3 regions of the Thioalkalivibrio sp. AKL8 genome follow, and region 1 is predicted to be linked to each of the others. Evidence: predicted binding sites of a transcription regulator. Region 1 holds the regulator's gene; each other region holds the start of a gene.

Evidence for each region. The regulator sigma-54, encoded in region 1, starts transcription at its own class of promoters, with help from an activator protein. The targets are predictions, from matches to a motif close to TGGCANGNTNCNTGCTT.
Region 2: a site for sigma-54 is predicted at 3,655-3,671, ahead of fliL (flagellar basal body-associated protein FliL). Genes of this name have one in related genera too.
Region 3: a site for sigma-54 is predicted at 4,234-4,250, ahead of glnL (nitrogen regulation protein NR(II)). Genes of this name have one in related genera too.

Annotation. Positions count from the first base shown of each region.
Region 1 covers NZ_AQYF01000007.1:81,459-87,237, forward strand. The annotation lists gene lptC (LPS export ABC transporter periplasmic protein LptC) at 1-41, shown strand, start outside; gene lptA (lipopolysaccharide transport periplasmic protein LptA) at 22-564, shown strand; gene lptB (LPS export ABC transporter ATP-binding protein) at 561-1,331, shown strand; gene G335_RS0106090 (RNA polymerase factor sigma-54) at 1,420-2,904, shown strand; gene hpf (ribosome hibernation-promoting factor, HPF/YfiA family) at 2,921-3,259, shown strand; gene G335_RS0106100 (PTS sugar transporter subunit IIA) at 3,263-3,730, shown strand; gene hprK (HPr(Ser) kinase/phosphatase) at 3,779-4,810, shown strand; gene rapZ (RNase adapter RapZ) at 4,818-5,690, shown strand; gene G335_RS0106115 (PTS sugar transporter subunit IIA) at 5,742-5,779, shown strand, end outside.
Region 2 covers NZ_AQYF01000009.1:439,710-445,488, reverse strand. The annotation lists gene G335_RS0111465 (FliH/SctL family protein) at 1-437, shown strand, start outside; gene G335_RS0111460 (FliI/YscN family ATPase) at 434-1,813, shown strand; gene fliJ (flagellar export protein FliJ) at 1,810-2,256, shown strand; gene G335_RS0111450 (flagellar hook-length control protein FliK) at 2,322-3,410, shown strand; gene fliL (flagellar basal body-associated protein FliL) at 3,721-4,218, shown strand; gene fliM (flagellar motor switch protein FliM) at 4,229-5,203, shown strand; gene fliN (flagellar motor switch protein FliN) at 5,214-5,779, shown strand, end outside.
Region 3 covers NZ_AQYF01000005.1:185,510-191,288, reverse strand. The annotation lists gene G335_RS0103895 (tRNA (cytidine(34)-2'-O)-methyltransferase) at 1-358, opposite strand, end outside; gene G335_RS0103890 (dihydroorotate dehydrogenase) at 357-1,349, shown strand; gene ntrC (nitrogen regulation protein NR(I)) at 1,689-3,125, opposite strand; gene glnL (nitrogen regulation protein NR(II)) at 3,125-4,222, opposite strand; gene G335_RS0103875 (DUF4124 domain-containing protein) at 4,411-5,058, opposite strand; gene G335_RS0103870 (hypothetical protein) at 5,161-5,779, opposite strand, start outside.

The DNA.
Region 1 (5,779 bases):
CGAGCGAGGAGGATCCCGCGCATGACCCCGAATCCCCATAGCCTTCGCCACCGTCCGGGCCAACCGGGTGCCCGCCTGGCGGCGCTCCTGCTGCTAGCCCTGCTGGCCACGCCCGCGCTCGCCCAGCAGGGCTCGGCGGGCCCGGCACTGCCGGTGGAGATCACTGCCGACCGCGCGGAGATGGACGAACGCCAGGGGCTGGGGACCTACACCGGCGACGTGATCGTAATCCGCGGCGACATGACCCTGGAGGCCGACAAGGTCTACGTGCGCACCCGCGATCGCCGCCCCTACGAAATGGAGGCCCACGGCGAGCCGGCACGCCTGGAATCACCCGATCCGGAAACCGGAGAGATGCGCATTGCCACCGCCCTGCGCATCGACTACCTGCTGAACGAGGACCGCATGATCCTCACCGACCAGGCCCATGTGATCACCACCAGCGAGGAGGCGCGCGGCAAGCGCATCACCTACGACCTGACGACCGACGTGATCGAGGCCGAACGCGGCGAAGGCGACAGCGAGCGCGTGCGCATCACCATCCAGCCGCGCGACGACGAATGAACGCCACCGCCCCCAGCCCATCCGCCACACCGGCACAAACCAACGACCGCCTGATCGGACGCGAGCTGACCAAGCGCTACGGCCAGCGCACGGTGCTGGACCAGGTGGACGTCGACCTCGCGCCCGGCGAGGTGGTCGGCCTGCTGGGCCCGAACGGGGCCGGCAAAACCACCTGCTTCTACAGCCTGGTCGGGCTGATCCGTCCCAATGCCGGGCGCATCACCCTGGGCGAGCGCGACATCACCCGCGCCCCCATCCACGTACGCGCGCGCGCCGGCCTCGGCTACCTGCCGCAGGAGGCCTCGATCTTTCGCCGCCTGAGCGTGTGGGACAACCTGCAGGCCGTGCTCGAGCTGCGCCCCGGGCTGGATCGCCACGAGCGCCGCCGCATTGGCGACGCCCTGATCGAGGAGTTTCAGCTCGAGACCGTGCGCCACAGCCCGGGCATCGCGCTGTCCGGTGGGGAGCGTCGCCGGGCCGAGATCGCCCGCGCCCTCGCCGGGGATCCGCAGTTCATCTGCCTGGACGAGCCCTTCGCCGGGGTGGATCCGATCTCGGTGGGCGACATCCAGGACGTGATTCGGCATCTCGCCCAGCGCGGCATCGGCGTACTGATCTCCGATCACAACGTGCGCGAGACCCTCGGCATCTGCCACAGGGCCTATATTCTGAGCGAGGGACGCCTGCTGGCCGCCGGTACACCGGACGAGCTGCTGGCCGATCCCCAGGTGCGCCGGGTCTATCTCGGCGAGAACTTCCGCCTGTGAAAGCGCCCCACATGCGGCCCGGTCGGTGCACAAACCACAAGGCAGGCTTTAAGATTCCACCAATGCCCACCCTCGCTCCGAATACGCGATGCTGAAACCCGGCCTGAATCTGCAGCTGGGTCAGACGCTGACCATGACCCCGCAACTGCAGCAGGCGATCCGCCTGTTGCAGCTGTCCACGCTCGAGCTCCAGGTGGAGATCCAGCAGGCGCTGGAGAGCAACCCCATGCTCGAACAGGTCGAGGACGAAGAGGCCGAGGCCGACACCGAGCGCCTGAACCAGGACGGCGAGCTGGTGGAAGGCGATCGCATGGAGGCCACCACCACCAGCGATGACGTGATCCCCGAGGAACTGACCACCGACAGCCGCTGGGACGACATCTACGAACCGGCCCCGACACCCAACAAGGGCGTGGATGACCGCGACCCGCTGGAAAACACCAGCGACGACGACGGCGAGGGCCTGCAGGATCACCTGCTGTGGCAGCTGCATCTGAGCCATCTGACACCGCGCGACCAGCGCATCGGGGCGGCCCTGATTGACGCCATCAGCCCCGACGGCTATCTCGAGGGTGACCTGGAAACCCTGGCCGAGACCATCAGCCGAGGCGAGGATGAAACCGTCGGCGTCGACGAGGTCGAGGCAGTGCTCCACTGGATTCAGCAGTGCGACCCGCTGGGGGTCGGCGCGCGCAACCTGCGGGAGTGCCTGGAGATCCAGCTACGCGAACTGGCCCCGGACGCCCCGGCCCGCGAGGCCGCACGGGCGATCCTGGAACACGGCATGGACAGCCTGGGCAAGCGCGACTACAAGGCCCTGCAGCGCCAGTCCGGCGTACGCGACCCGGACGAACTGGCCCGCGCACTGGATCTGATCCGCACCCTGAACCCGCGCCCCGGCGCACAGATCAGCTCCGCCACCTCGGAATACGTGGTCCCGGATGTCTACGTGCGCCACACCACCGAGGGCTGGCGCGTGGATCTAAACCCGGAGATCGCACCGCGCATCCGCATCAACGACCTCTACGCCGGCATGGTGCGCCAGGTCTCGGATGCCCGCGACAGCGCCTTTATGCGCGATCAGCTGCAGGAGGCACGCTGGTTCCTGAAGAGCCTGCACAGCCGCAACGACACCCTGCTGCGGGTCGCCGAGGCGATCGTCCACCGCCAGCAGGGCTTTCTCGAGCATGGCGACGTCGCGATGCAGCCATTGATCCTGCGCGACATTGCCGAGACCCTGGAGATGCACGAATCGACCATCTCGCGGGTTACCACGCAGAAATACATGCACACCCCGCGCGGGGTCTTCGAGTTCAAGTATTTCTTCTCCAGCCATGTCGGCACGAACGATGGCGGCGAGTGTTCCGCCACCGCCATCCGTGCCATGATTCGCGAATTGATTGGCGACGAACCCCCGAACAAGCCGCTCAGCGATGCCCGGCTCGCCCAGGTCCTGTCGGACCGGGGCATCAACGTAGCGCGCCGCACCGTGGCCAAGTACCGCGAGGCGATGCACATCCCTTCATCCAGCGAACGCCGGCAGATGGCCTCGATGCCCACCGGCAGCAAGTAACCAAGGAGTCCTGACCATGCAGATCAACCTGACCGGCCACCACGTGGACATCACCGACGCCCTGCGCGACTACGTCAACGAGAAATTCGCGAAGCTGGAGCGCCACTTCGACAAGGTCATCGACGTCCACGTCGTGCTGACCCACGAGAAGACCCGGAATCAGCACAACCAGGCCGAAGCGAATCTCCAGGTCAGCGGCAATCACATCCACGCCGAGGCCTCTCACGAGGACATGTATGCCGCAATCGACGCGCTGATCGACAAAGTCGACCGTCAGCTGATCAAGCACAAGGAAAAGGTCAAGGACCACCACCGCGCCGAAGGTGCCCAGCGCAACCGCGAGCAGGCCTCCTGATCCATGACGATTGCCGAGTTGATCACCTCCGAGCGCATTGGCCTGCAACCCGAGTGCTCCAGCCAGAAACGGGCCCTGGAGGCCCTGGCGGACCTCCTCGCCGGCGGAGGTGACGGCACGGGACCAGGAAGCAATGCGATCTTCGAGGCCCTGTCCGCACGCGAAAAACTCGGATCCACCGGTCTCGGCCATGGGGTTGCGATTCCCCATGGCCGCCTGGCCGATCTCGAGGCGCCGCGCGTGGCCGTGCTGCGCCTGGAAAAGGGCGTCGACTTCGACGCCATGGATCACGAGCCGGTCGATATCCTGATCGCACTGCTGGTCCCGGAGGCCGCCACCGGCGACCACCTCGACCTGCTGGCCCAACTCGCCCGCGGCCTGTCGCAGCCAGACACCATCGGAGCGCTGCGCCGGGCCGGGGATGCGACGGCCCTGGAACAGGAACTCGTGCGCCGCTTCAGCGAGGACTAAGCCCGTGGAACCCGCCTCCAGCCGCGATTCCGGCGCGCAGCGTCTGCCATGAACGAGGCGCTGGGAGAAGGCGGGATCGCCCGCGACATCAACGTGGAGAGCCTGATCCAGGCCATGGGAAACCGCCTGGATCTTCGCTTCGTGCACGGCGAACATGCAGCACCCGACCGCAAGCTGGTCGGCGACGACGGGGACGACCTGCCGCTGGCCGGCCATCTCAACCTGATCCGGCCCAACCGCATCCAGATCATCGGCGACTTCGAGGCCCGCTACATCTCCAGCCTCAGCGCCACCCAGTGCAACGACCTGATCCTGGAGATGGCCCGCACCGGGACCACCGCGGTGATCTTCGCCGAGGACACCTGTCCGTTCTCGGAGATGCCCGACGCCCCGCAGGAGGCGCTGCCGCTGATCCTGTGCTCCAGCACCAGCAGTCACGAGATCATCTCGCTGCTGCGCTATTTCCTGCAGCAGCGCCTGGCCCATTTCGAGGTGCGCCACGGCGTGTTCATGGAGATCCTCGGGATCGGGGTGCTGATCAGCGGCGCCTCCAGCGTCGGCAAGAGCGAGGTCGCACTGGAACTGATCTCGCGCGGGCATCGCCTGATCGCCGACGATGCCCCGGAGTTCGCGCGCATTGCGCCCGACATCGTCCGCGGCCACTGCCCGGCCCTGCTCCAGGACCTGCTCGAGGTGCGCGGTCTTGGGGTACTCAACATCCGCGCCATGTATGGCGATTCCGCGATCAAGGGCGGCAAGTACCTGCGCCTGATCATCGACCTGCGCGATCATGGCGAACCCTCGCCGGTCCCCGATGACCGGCTGAACGGGCGCCGCGGCGAGATCGATATCCTCGGCCTGCGCGTCCCCTTGATCAGCCTGCCGATCGCGCCGGGGCGCAACATCGCGGTGATGATCGAGGCGGCCGTGCGCAACCACATGCTGCACATGCAGGGCTATATCGCTGGCGACGACCTGCGCGCACGCCAGCGCCGCCAGATGAGCGGCGAGACGGAGGAGCCGCCCTACCATCGCGCGGTGCCCGCCACTACGGTCCCCAACCCGGACCCGGAGGGCTGAATCGGCCATGCGCCTGCTAATCGTCAGTGGCCTGTCCGGGTCCGGCAAGACCGTGGCCCTGCACACCCTGGAGGATGCCGGCTACTTCTGCGTCGACAACCTCCCGCTGCCGCTGCTGCCGGACCTGATCGATCAGGTCCGGCAGGGCCACTACGACACCGAGACCGACCGCCATCTGGCCGTGGGCGTGGATGTGCGCAGCGGCCTGGAGGCCCTGGAGGGGTTCTCCGATCTCCTGGCGCAACTACGGGCGGACGGGGTGCAGGTGGAGGTCCTGTTCCTGCAGGCGGCCAGCGAGGTGCTGCTGCGGCGCTACCACCTGACCCGCCGGCGCCACCCGCTGGCGCGCGACGGCGTGCCACTGGTCGAGGCCATCGACCGCGAACGCGAGTGGCTGGGCCATGTGGCCGCGGAGGCCGACCTGACGGTCGACACCTCGCGCCTGTCGATGCACGATCTGGCCCGCACCCTGCGCGACCGCATCGGCGAGCGCGGGGAACACGAACTATCCCTGCAGTTCCAGTCTTTCGGCTTCAAACACGGCGCGCCGCTGGATTCCGACTTCGTGTTCGACGTGCGCTGCTTGCCCAATCCGCACTACGAAAGCGATCTGGCCGCCCTGACCGGTCGCGACCCGCCCGTGTGCGAGTTCCTTGAGCGGCACGCGGAGGTCGCGGCCATGTTCGACAGCATCCAGGGCTTCTTGTCGCAGTGGCTGCCGCGCCTGCTGGACGATCACCGCAGCTACATAACCGTCTCCATCGGTTGTACCGGCGGGCAACACCGCTCGGTGTATCTGGTGGAGCGGCTTGCGGAGGCGTGGCAGGATCGGGAACATGTTACTGTTAGCACCCGTCACCGCGAGCTGGGGAAACAGTAACCACTGGACGCGGGACGAGGGCCTTCTGGAACCCGCAATCGGAGCAGATCCATGGGCGTTGGTCTCATTCTGATCACGCATCAAAACCT
Region 2 (5,779 bases), on a different contig from region 1:
CCCTGGCGGATGCCGCCGATGCCCTGGAGCCGGAGTTGCTGGCGCTGGTGACGGCGCTTGCACGCAAGGTCGTCCAAAGCGAGCTGGAGACGCGACCGGAGCAGATCCGGACGGTCCTGGAGGGGGCATTGGCCCAGCTTCCCGGGCGCAACCAGGAGGTTCGGGTGCACTTGAACCCGGACGACCAGGCGCTGGTGGAGGCCTATGGTGAGCGGGCGGATGCGCGTATCACCTGGGTCCCGGACGCGGGACTTGCGCGCGGCGGCTGTCGCCTCGAATCGGGCGCGGCGAGTGTCGACGCAAGTCTCGAGCGGCGTCTGCAGCACGCGGTGGAAGCCCTCTGGGATGGCGACTATCCGGAGATGGACGGCGCACCCGACGAGGAAGATCACCAATCCGCCAATTCCGTGGACAGCGCGGCCCCGGAGGATTCATGAGTACCCCGATCGACGAGGTCCGCCGCAAGGGCCGGGAACGGCTGAGTAGTGGCTTGCTGGATCGTCTGCAGCAGTCGCGCGGGCGGGTCGAGCGGGTCAATCCGCCGCAGTCGGAGGGTCACCTGTCGCGCCTGACCGGCCTGACGCTGGAGGCGGAAGGCCTGCGCTTGCCCATCGGGGGGCGTGCGCTGATCCACGGCGAGAACGGAGACACGGTGCCGGCCGAGGTCGTCGGTTTCCAGAATGAACGCACGTTCCTGATGCCTGAGGAAATCGCGGCGGGCCTGACGCCCGGCGCGCGCATCGAGCCGCTGGACAACCAGCGTCAGATTCCGGTCGGGGAGGGGCTGCTGGGCCGCGTGATCGATGCCAACGGGCAGCCGCTGGACGGAAAAGGCCCGATCCGCACCCATGATTTTGGGCTGTTGGCCGGGCGGCCGATCAACCCGCTGCAACGCGCACCGGTGCGCGAGCCGCTGGATGTGGGGATCCGGGCAATCAATGGTCTGCTGTCGGTGGGTCGTGGTCAGCGCCTCGGTCTGTTCGCCGGATCCGGGGTCGGCAAGAGTGTGCTGCTGGGGATGATGACCCGCAACACGACGGCGGACGTGATCGTGGTCGGGCTGATCGGCGAGCGCGGTCGGGAAGTGAACGAGTTCATCCACGAGATCCTCGACGAGGAATCGCGCACGCGCACGGTGGTGGTCGCCGTGCCGGCGGACCAGTCGCCGCTGTTGCGCCAGCACGGGGCCTGGGTGGCCACTGCGGTTGCGGAGCATTTCCGGGACCAGGGCCTGCACGTCCTGTTGTTGATGGATTCCCTGACCCGCTTTGCCCAGGGCGCCCGCGAGATCGCGATGGCGATCGGCGAGCCGCCGGCCTCCAAGGGGTATGCGGCATCGGTATTTGCGCGCCTGCCGCAACTGGTGGAGCGCGCCGGCAACGGCGACGTAGGGGGCGGCTCGATTACCGCCTTCTATACCGTGCTCGCCGAGGGCGATGACCAGAACGATCCGATCGTGGACGCCGCGCGCGCGATCCTGGACGGCCATGTCGTGCTGTCGCGCGAGGTGGCAGAGACCGGGCGCTACCCGGCGATCGATGTCGGCGCGTCGGTCTCGCGCGTAATGTCGTCGCTGATCTCGCCGGAACACGAGCGGGCGGCGCGCCGCTTCCGCGGCCTCTCGGCCACCTATATGCAGAACCGCGATCTGATCGCGGTCGGGGCCTATCGCAAGGGGGCCGACCCGCACCTGGACGAGGCAGTGGCGATGCACGAGCGCCTGGAGGCGTATCTGGCGCAGGGTCGCGAAGAGGCCGTCGGTTTTGACCGGGCGCGGGATGACCTGCTGGCGCTGGTTGGCGGGGCGGCATGAACCCGAAGCGCCTGGAACGACTGTTGCGCCTGCGCCGAATCGAGGAGAGCGAGGCCACCCGCCAGCTGGGTGAACGTCTGCAGCAACTGGATGGCATTGCCGGTCAGCGCGAGCGCCTGGAAACCTATCAGCGCGAGTATCTGCAGGCGACCCTTCCGGATGACGCCAACGCCCTCAAGTGGTTGGCGGGCATGCGCGACCAGTTGCGCTCGGCGCTGGAGCAACAGGACCTGCGCATTCAGGCGGCGGAGTCGCAGGTGGAGACCGCGCGCCAGGAGTGGCTGGAGCGCCACCGCAACAGCCTGTCGCTGGAAAAGCTGCTGCAACGCCGGAAGGCCGAGACGGCGCAACACGGCGCCCGGCGCCAGCAAACCGAACAGGATATGTGGGCCACGCGGCAGGCTCATGCGCGCGAGGAAGCGTCGCGTTGGCAAGGTTCTTGAATGGACCGTGACTATCGATTAGGGCAAGGGCCCGGGGATCCACCCGGCACACCGAGGATTCGGAGATGATCGCGACACAGAACACCGGTCAGGGCATGCTGCCGCTGCTGCAATTGCTGGGCGGCGAGGCATCGCTGCAGGACCTGGACGGCCTGAAGGGGCTGAAAGGGAAGGACGGCGAGGGGTTCCTCGCGGTTCTGGAGCCGCAGATGGAGGCCTTGCTGGCGAACCTGGGCGTGCCCGGGGACGAGCTGGAAGGGCTCGATCTGGAAGCCATGCTGGCGCGGCTGCAGGATCTACTCGACGGGCAGGGTTTCGCCGCGGGCGACGAGGCGGGGGGCAAGGGCTTGCCGGTCGCCAGCCTGATGGCGGCAGTGCAGGAACCGGGGCGTATGGACGCGGCCCGTGGGGAGGCGGGCGCCTCTGGCCGCAGGGGTGCCGAGGGCCAGGCGTTGCCGGTCAAGCCCCTGCCTGCAGCCGTCATGCGCCTGTTTGTCGAGGCCAGCCAGGCGGCGGGCGGGCGCGACGGCCTGGCCGCATTGAAGCCCGAACTGCTGGGCGCGCAGGGCGGGCTGTCGCGGGACGGCGTGCTCGATGTCCTCGCCCAGTGGATGACCCAGGGCGGGGACGACGAGTCGCGCCGCGGGCGTACCGACCCCCTGGGGGGCGTCCTGCCGGCTCTCGCCGGTGGGCAGGCCGAGGGGGCGGAGGCCGCGCGTGCGCTGCCGCGACTGGACCTGACCCGGCTCCTGCAGCAGCCCAATGGGGCCCGCGAGCTGGCCGATCAGGTGCGCATGCTCGCCCAGGCACAGGGTGGGCGCACCGAGCTCAAGCTGCATCCCCCGCAGCTGGGCAGTCTGGATATTCGGGTGCTGGTCGAGGGTGACCGCACAAGCATCCAGTTCATCAGCGCCAATCCGGTGACCCGCGAGGTGCTGGAGGCGGCCATGCCGCGCTTGCGCGACAGCCTCGCCGAGAGCGGGCTGATGCTCGAGGACGCGACCGTCTCCGACCAGGCGGCCGAGGAGGAGGCCGAGCAGGATGAGCGCCAGGCAGCCGCCGGGGCCGCTTCGGAGCTGGCCGAGGCCGAAGACAACGAGAATGAGGGCAGCACGCTCTCGATGCTGAATCGGCGCCTGGATTTGTTTGCCTGATTCGAGCCCGGCGCGGGCTCGGTCTTGCGATATCCGATGGGCGGCGGGCGGTGTCCGTGACCTGCCCCATCGGGCCCCTTTCGCTGTCGTAGCGATTTTCCGTGAGTGCCGCCAAGAATCCGTCTTTCCCGCGCGGCGGGCGGCCGATTCTTGACGTTATCGCCCGTTCCTTCCCCCGAAGTGTCCTTCAGTCTCCTCCAGTATTGGTCGCTAACTATCGGATAAAGCGATAGAAAGACAATGCTGGCATCTGCCTTGCTAAGGTCTTTTCCGAGAGCAAATCCTCGGTTTACCGGATAGCGGGTGCGACATGGCGAAGAAGGAAGTCAATCTGGACGACGAAGAAGGCGGCACCCCGAAGAAGGGCGGCATGGGCAAGCTGCTTGTGCTGCTGCTGATCGTGATCCTGCTGGTGGGCGGCGGGGCCGCTGCGGCCTGGTTCTTCCTGGTTGCGGGCGACGAGGCTGCCGAACAGGTGGAGGAAGGCCCCCCCGAGCGCTTCTACACCAGCCTGGAGCCGATGACTGTCAACATCGAAGCGCCGGGCCGCATCCGGTATCTGCGTGCCGAGGTGAGCCTGGTGACCCACGAGGCGCCGGTGATCGAGGCGTTCGAGCGGCATATGCCGGCGATCCGCAACGACCTCCTGGGCATCCTGGCGGAACAGCGTTACGAGGATCTCAATACGCGTGATGGCAAGGAATCGCTGGCGGAGGAGCTGAAGGAAGCAATCCGCGAGATTCTGCGCTCGCGGGATGCGCCGGACGCGGTCGAGGCCGTGTTGTTCAACGAACTGGTGATGCAGTAGGAGCCCCGTTATGGCGCAGACGGATATCCTCAGCCAGGACGAGATCGATGCCCTCCTGCATGGTGTGGACGAGGGCGACGTCGAGACCGAAGACCCGTATCCGAGTGATGGTCAGGCGCGGGAATTCAACTTTGCCACGCAGGATCGCATCGTCCGTGGGCGCATGCCCACGCTGGAGATGATCAACGAGCGCTTTGCGCGTCAGCTCCGGGTCCGTCTGTTCAATGTGCTGCGTCGTTCGGCCGAGATCTCGGTGGTCGGCACCCGTATCACCAAGTTCTCCGAGTACATGCACTCGCTGTTTGTCCCCACCAGCCTGAATCTGGTGCGGGCGCATCCGCTGCATGGCACGGGTTTGTTCGTGTTCGATCCCAAGCTGGTGTTCATCCTGGTCGACAACTTTTTCGGTGGCGACGGGCGCTACTACACCCGCATCGAGGGGCGAGACTTCACCCCGATGGAGATGAAGGTCGTCCACGGCGTGCTGGAAGGGGCCTTCGAGGATATGCAGAAGGCCTGGCAGCCGGTGATGGAGCTGAAGTTTGAGTTCCTGAACTCCGAGGTCAACCCGCAGTTCGCGAACATCGTCTCGCCGACCGAGATCGTGGTCATCAGCGAGTTCCACATCGAGCTCGACGGGGGCGGCGGCAACCTGCACGTGACCCTGCCGTACTCGATGATCGAGCCGATCCGCGAGCAGCTGGATACCGGCATCCAGTCGGATCGCTCCGACGTCGACCAGCGCTGGATGCACGCGCTGCAGGAGGAGATCCAGACCGCCGAGGTCGAGATCAGCTCCATGCTGGCGGAGACCGAGGTCACCGTGCGCGAGCTACTGGATATCCAGCCGGGCGACATCATCCCGGTGGACCTCCCCGAGAAGATCACCTTGCAGGTCGAAGACATCCCGATGTTCCGCGGGAAGTTCGGCGTATCCAATGGCATGAATGCGATCCAGGTTTCGGAACGCATCATCAAACGATAGAGGGCGCAGCATGGCTGACACCGACGATCCCAAACAGGACACCCCGACCGCGGATGAAGATACCGCGGGCGCTGAAACCATGGCCGAGACCGAAGGCGGTAGCGACGACCAGGCGCTGGCCGACGAATGGGGGGCCGCTCTGGCGGAACAGTCCGCCCTGGCCGAGCAGAAGGATGACGAAGAGGCCGCCGACCCGGACGCCCTGCTGAACGAAGCGCAAGGCGGTGGGGGTGCCGCGTCCGCGCAAGCGGCGCCGAAGACCGAGAAGAAGGAACGCAAGCACAAGCCGGATTCGGCCGCGGAGGCGCTGCAGCCTGAACAACTGTCGGGCGTGGTGCAGGGCGACGGCGAGGAGATGAACCTGGAGATGGTGCTGGACGTGCCGGTGACCATCGCCATGGAGATCGGTCGCACGCGCATCCCGATCCGCAACCTTCTGCAGCTGAACCAGGGCTCGGTGGTGGAGCTGGACCGTCTGGCCGGGGAGCCGCTGGACGTGCTGGTGAACGGCACTCTGATTGCTCATGGCGAGGTCGTGGTGGTCAACGAGAAGTTCGGTATCCGGCTGACCGATGT
Region 3 (5,779 bases), on a different contig from region 1:
GGCGATGCTCCGACGGCAGGGTATCCAGGACGGACTCCGGCAGGCCTCGCGTCTCGGGACCGAACAACAAGGCATCGCCATCGCGGAAGGTCGGGGCGTCGTAGCGAACCTGCCCGCGCGTGGTCATGGCGAAGACCCGGCCAGGCTGCACCGATTCCCGCCAATGGTCGAGGCTGTCATACTCTTGCACCCGGGCCAGCTCGTGATAGTCGAGCCCGGCGCGGCGCGCCCGCGCACTGTCCAGCTCGAAGCCTAGCGGATGGATCAGGTGCAGCGCCGCCCCGGTATTGGCCGCCAGACGAATGATATTGCCCGTGTTCGGCGGGATCTCCGGTTCATAGAGGACGATGTGAAGCATGAGTGATTCGCGCACCGATCCGCGGCTGGCCCTGGAATTCTGCGGCCTGCATTTGAACACGCCGCTGGTGCTGCTGTCCGGCTGTGTCGGCTTCGGCGAGGAGTACACCCGCGTGGCCGGCTTTTCCAACCGCGATGCGGGCGCGATCTGCCTGAAGGGCACGACCGGCCAGGCGCGGCTGGGCAACGCCCCGCACCGCGTCTACGAGACCCCGGACGGCATGCTGAACGCAATCGGCCTGCAGAACCCCGGGGTCGATCACGTGGTGGACCACACCCTGCCACAGCTCGATTTCGACGAGACGCGCTTCTTCGCCAACGTCTCGGGCTCCACCCTCGAGGAGTACATCGAGGTCACCCGACGCTTCGACGACTCGCCGATCGACGCCATCGAGATCAACATCTCCTGCCCCAACGTGAAGGAAGGCGGCGTCGCCTTCGGCAACGATCCCGACATGTCCGCGCGGGTGGTCGAGGCCTGCCGCAAGGTCACCTCCAAGCCGCTGATCACCAAGCTCTCGCCCAACCAGACCGACATCGCCGAGAACGCCCGGCGCTGCATCGAGGCCGGCACCGACGCGTTTGCGGTGATCAACACCCTGATGGGCATGGCGGTGGACGTGGAGAACCGCCGCGCGGTCATCGGCAACAACCAGGGCGGGCTGTCCGGCCCGGCGATCAAGCCGATCGCGCTGCTGAAGGTGCAGCAGGTCTACCAGGTGGCCGCGCCGCACAACGTGCCGATCATCGGCCAGGGCGGCGTGATGAACGCCACCGACGCGCTGGAGTTCCTGATCGCCGGCGCCAGCACCGTGGGCGTGGGCACGGGCCTGTTCTACGACGCGCTGTGCCTGCCGAAGATCCTGCATGGCATCAGCGACTACATGGACCGCCACGGCTACACCCACGTGCGCGACCTGACCGGCACCCTGCAGCTGAACGGTGCCGTCTCCGCCTGCGCCCCACCCGCTCCGCAGGATCCCACCACCTGAAAGGCCGGTTCACTAAAGAGCCTGTTGACCACGAAGCACACGAAGGCGCGAAGAAGGGCGAGATCAAGGGCGCTTCACAGGAAGAAGGAAAGTCCTGAGGGTTCGAGGGTGGGGCACTTGGTCTCCGACCCGGGACCCTGACAGAGGGGTAGGATGCGTTGAGCCATGCGAAACGCATCGGGGCCGGGCCACCCCGTGTGGCCGATGCGATTCGCTACGCTCATCGGCATCCTACCCGTAACAAAACGATCCCTGGTTTTCTCCGTGTCCTCCGTGATCTCTGTGGTTAAATCGCCCTTGCCCTTCTTCGTGCCTTCGTGGGCTTCGTGGTGAAAAAACCTACTCGTCGTCGAGGCCGAGTTCCTGGATCTTGCGAGTGAGGGTGTTGCGGCCCCATCCAAGCAGGGCGGCCGCCTGCTGGCGGTGACCACCGGTCGCGTTCAGGGCCTCGCGGATCACCGTGCGTTCCATCTGCGGCAGGACCGAGCCCAGCAGGTCGTGATCGCCGCGCTGCCAGTGCTGACGGGCGACCTGGGCGAGTTCGGCGGTCCAGTCCCGCGGACCGGCAGCGACACGGACCGGGGCACTCCCGGGCTCGGCACGGCTCTCGGTCGGCTGGTGCAACTCGGCCGGCAGGTCATCCAGGTGCACCTCCCGGCCCGATGCCATGACGGTGAGCCAACGGCAGGTGTTTTCCAGCTGGCGGACGTTCCCCGGCCACGGCAAACGCTGCAGCTCCGCGACCACCTCGGGGCGCATGGTCTTGGCCTCCACCCCCAGTTCCTGAGCGACCTCGGCCATGAAGTGCTGTACCAGCAACGGGATATCCTCCGGCCGCTCGCGCAGGGATGGCACGTGGATGCGGATCACGTTCAGGCGGTGGAACAGATCCTCGCGGAACAAGCCCGCGCGGACGCGTTCTTCCAGGTCCTGGTGGGTCGCGGCGATGATGCGCACGTCCACCCGGATCGGGGTATGCCCGCCCACACGGTAGAACGTGCCATCGGACAGCACCCGCAACAGGCGCGTCTGCAGGTCGAACGGCATATCGCCGATCTCGTCGAGGAACAGGGTGCCGCCGTCGGCCTGCTCGAAGCGGCCCTTGCGACTCTGGTTGGCCCCGGTGAACGCGCCGCGTTCGTGACCGAACAGTTCGCTTTCCAGCAGATCCTTGGGGATGGCCGCGGTGTTCAGCGCGATCAACGGCTGGTCGGCGCGCGGGCTGTGCTGGTGCAGGGCCCGCGCGACCAGCTCCTTGCCGGTACCGGATTCGCCGTTGATCAGCACGGTGATATTGCTGCGCGAGAGCCGCCCGATGGCACGGAACATCTCCTGCATGGCCGGGGCCTCGCCGATGATCGGGGTCTCCTCGATCTCGGGACCGGCGGGACCGTTCTCCTGCCCGGCACGGCGCGCCTCCAGCGCGCGCTGCACCAGGGCCACGGCCTCGTCCACGTCGAACGGCTTGGGCAGGTACTCGAAGGCCCCGGTCTGGTAGGCGCCCACCGCGCTCTCCAGATCGGAGAAGGCGGTCATGATGATGACCGGCGGCGGATCCGGGCGGGTCTGCATGCGGGCGAGGAAATCCAGCCCGTTCAGGCCCGGCATGCGGATGTCGGCGACGATGGTGTCCGGGACCGGATCCCGCTCGAGCGCCGCCCAGGCAGCGTCCGCGGTCTCGAAGCCGCGCACGGCGATCGCGTGACGCTGGAGGGCGCGTTCCAGCACCCAGCGGATCGAGTCGTCGTCGTCAATGATCCAGACGATGGGTTCCATCAGTGCGTCTCCTCCCGGCCCTGGGGGGAATCAATAGGAAGCAGGATGTCGAATGAGGTCGCCCCCGGGCGCGAATGGCATTCGATCAAGCCGTCATGCAGCTGGATCAGGCTCTGGGCAATCGGCAGCCCCAGCCCGGTGCCCTCGGCGCGCCCGGTGACCATCGGGAAAAAGATGCGTTCGCGGATCTCCTCCGGGATGCCGGGGCCGTTGTCGCGCACACTCAGTTTGGCCACCAGCCGGTGGCGCTTTCCGGAGATCGTGTACTGGCGCAGGATCCGCGAGCTCAGGGTGATCTGCCCCCCGTCTTCCAGTGCATGCACCGCGTTCTGCACCAGGTTGAGGATGGCCTGCACCAGCATGTCGCGATCCGCCTGCACGTCGGGAATACTGGGGTCGTAGTCGCCGCGGATCTTCAGCCCCAGCGGCAGTTGCACGCTGACCAGGCCCCGCACGTGCTCCAGGACCTCGTGCAGATTGACGGCCTCGCGCCGCGGCATGTTGTTCGGCCCCAGCATGCGGTCGACCAGGCTGCGCAGGCGGTCCGCCTCGCGGATGATGATCTGGGTGTATTCCTTGAGGCCCGAGTCGTCCAGCTCGCTGGCGAGCAACTGCGCCGCGCCGCGCAGCCCGCCCAGCGGGTTCTTGATCTCGTGGGCCAGCCCGCGCGTCACTGCACGGGTGATCGCCTGCTGCTTCTGCAACTGTTCCTCGCGGCTGATGCGCTCGTGGCGGTCGATGGCGTTCAGTTCGAACAGCAACTGGCCTGGCCGCTCGCCGGCCGGGTGCAGTGGCGTGATGATCACGTCGGCCAGGAAGCTGTCGGCTCGCAGGGGCTCCATCTGACGGGCACGCAGCGTGATCGGCTGATCCAGGGTCAGCGCCGAACGCAAGCGGTTGGCCAGATTCCGGTCCAGCTTGAGCCATTGCCCCAGTCCGTAACCGACGATGCGTTCGCGGCTCAGCCCGAGCAGGACCTCAGCCGCACTGTTCAGGCTCAGCAGGCGCAGGTCCGCATCGGTCACCAGCACCGCCGTGGAGAGGTCGTCCCACCAGGGCGGGGTGGTCATACCGGGATTGGCAAGGGGCGTAGTCATCGAAAGGCCTCAAGCAGGAATCGCGCCAAGCGAAAATCGCCGGGCGGGACGCTGAAGCCGAGGGCTGCGTCACACCAGAAGCCTGGCCGCCGACACCCTTGAAACCGAAACGCCCCAGATTGGTGCAAGTGTAGCACCAATCTGGGGCGCAAGCCGCACCACTTCGGTGCGCTATACGAGGGCCGCCGTCAATTCGGGCCAGGCGTCACCGGCTGCGGCGCCCGGGGAGCCTGCGGTGCCTGCGGTGCACCGCCCGACGGAAACTGCTGGGGCCGTTGCTGCTGTTGCTGGCTGCGCGGGATGGCCATGCGCAGCACGTTGAACTCGATGGTATCGCTGGCGCCCAGTTCCTGACCCGACTCGTCCACGACCCGCGCCTGCAGGGTATAGGCACCGCGGTTCAGGCCCTGGAAGGTCGCGCTCGTCGAAGCCCCCTCGCCGGCGGCCTCCCCGTCCAGCAGCCAGACCACGCGGTGGCCGGCGTCGGCATCAAGCGCCGGTTCAAGCTCGAGCTCGGCGGTCACGTTGCCGTCGTTCGCCCGCACGCCCTCGCCATCCTCCGGCCGCGCGATGGCGACCCGCTGGTAGGCACCCTCCACCTCCGGCTGGCCGCGGGGGCGCACCGGACGTTCGAGGATCTCGCGCGCGCCCTCCAGCGGCACGCCCCGCATCGGCTCACGCACATCGACCGACTCGCTACGGCTCCCCTCGGGGGGCCGGTCGCCGAAGTGGACATTGCCCTGATCGTCGGTCCAGCGATAGACGTCGGCACTCAGGAGCGCAGGGGCGAGAAGGGCGGCCAGGGGCAGCGCCAGCCAGACAGCGATTCGGAACATGGGCTTTCCTCCTTGGAAGGCACGGATCCACGACCCCGCCTCGTTGTGTTTGCGAACGACTGGCCCAGGCGCCCCACACGTCCGTGCGGGCCGGCTGGGCCATCAAGCCGCGGCGCGAACCCAGATACCCTGCAAGCGAGCCGCTTCTGCCTGAAGGGCTGCCAGCCGTTCGCGCTCGGTGCGCCCATCGGCCCCGGCCTCCAGTGCGGCGAGCCAGTCGTCCAGCGCAGCCAGGCGCAGCAGGGTCGGCGCCGCCCCTCGCTCGATGGCGGTCAACGGTCGCCGTCCGTTATATCCGGACAGCAACGCCCGGTAGCCCTCGGCATCCGGCCGCCCCGCGTCATCCACGGCGACCGCCAGGGCGAGCCGTGCGACCTGCCAGAAGGCCGGCACCGGCGCGGGCGGGAGGACCAGATCGGCCAGGCCGGCGCCCTCCGGATAGATGCGGACCGTCTGCCAGACACTTCCCGCCAGCGGCAGGTCCTCGAAACGGTAAAGCCCCTGATGGTGCAGCTCGGCATCCAGGATCGCCCGCGATTCGGCATCCAGCGAAGACGTGATTGTGTCCGCACGCTCGCGCATCCTCTGCTGCAGCACGCCGCGTCGGTAGCCGTCTCCAGCAGGCAGGGCACCGGCCGTGTGGCGGCCCTGCCAGTCGGCCGCGCGCTCGCCCAGGGCCTCCAGGCTGCCAGGCCCTTCGGCCGCGACCGTGCCCTGAATG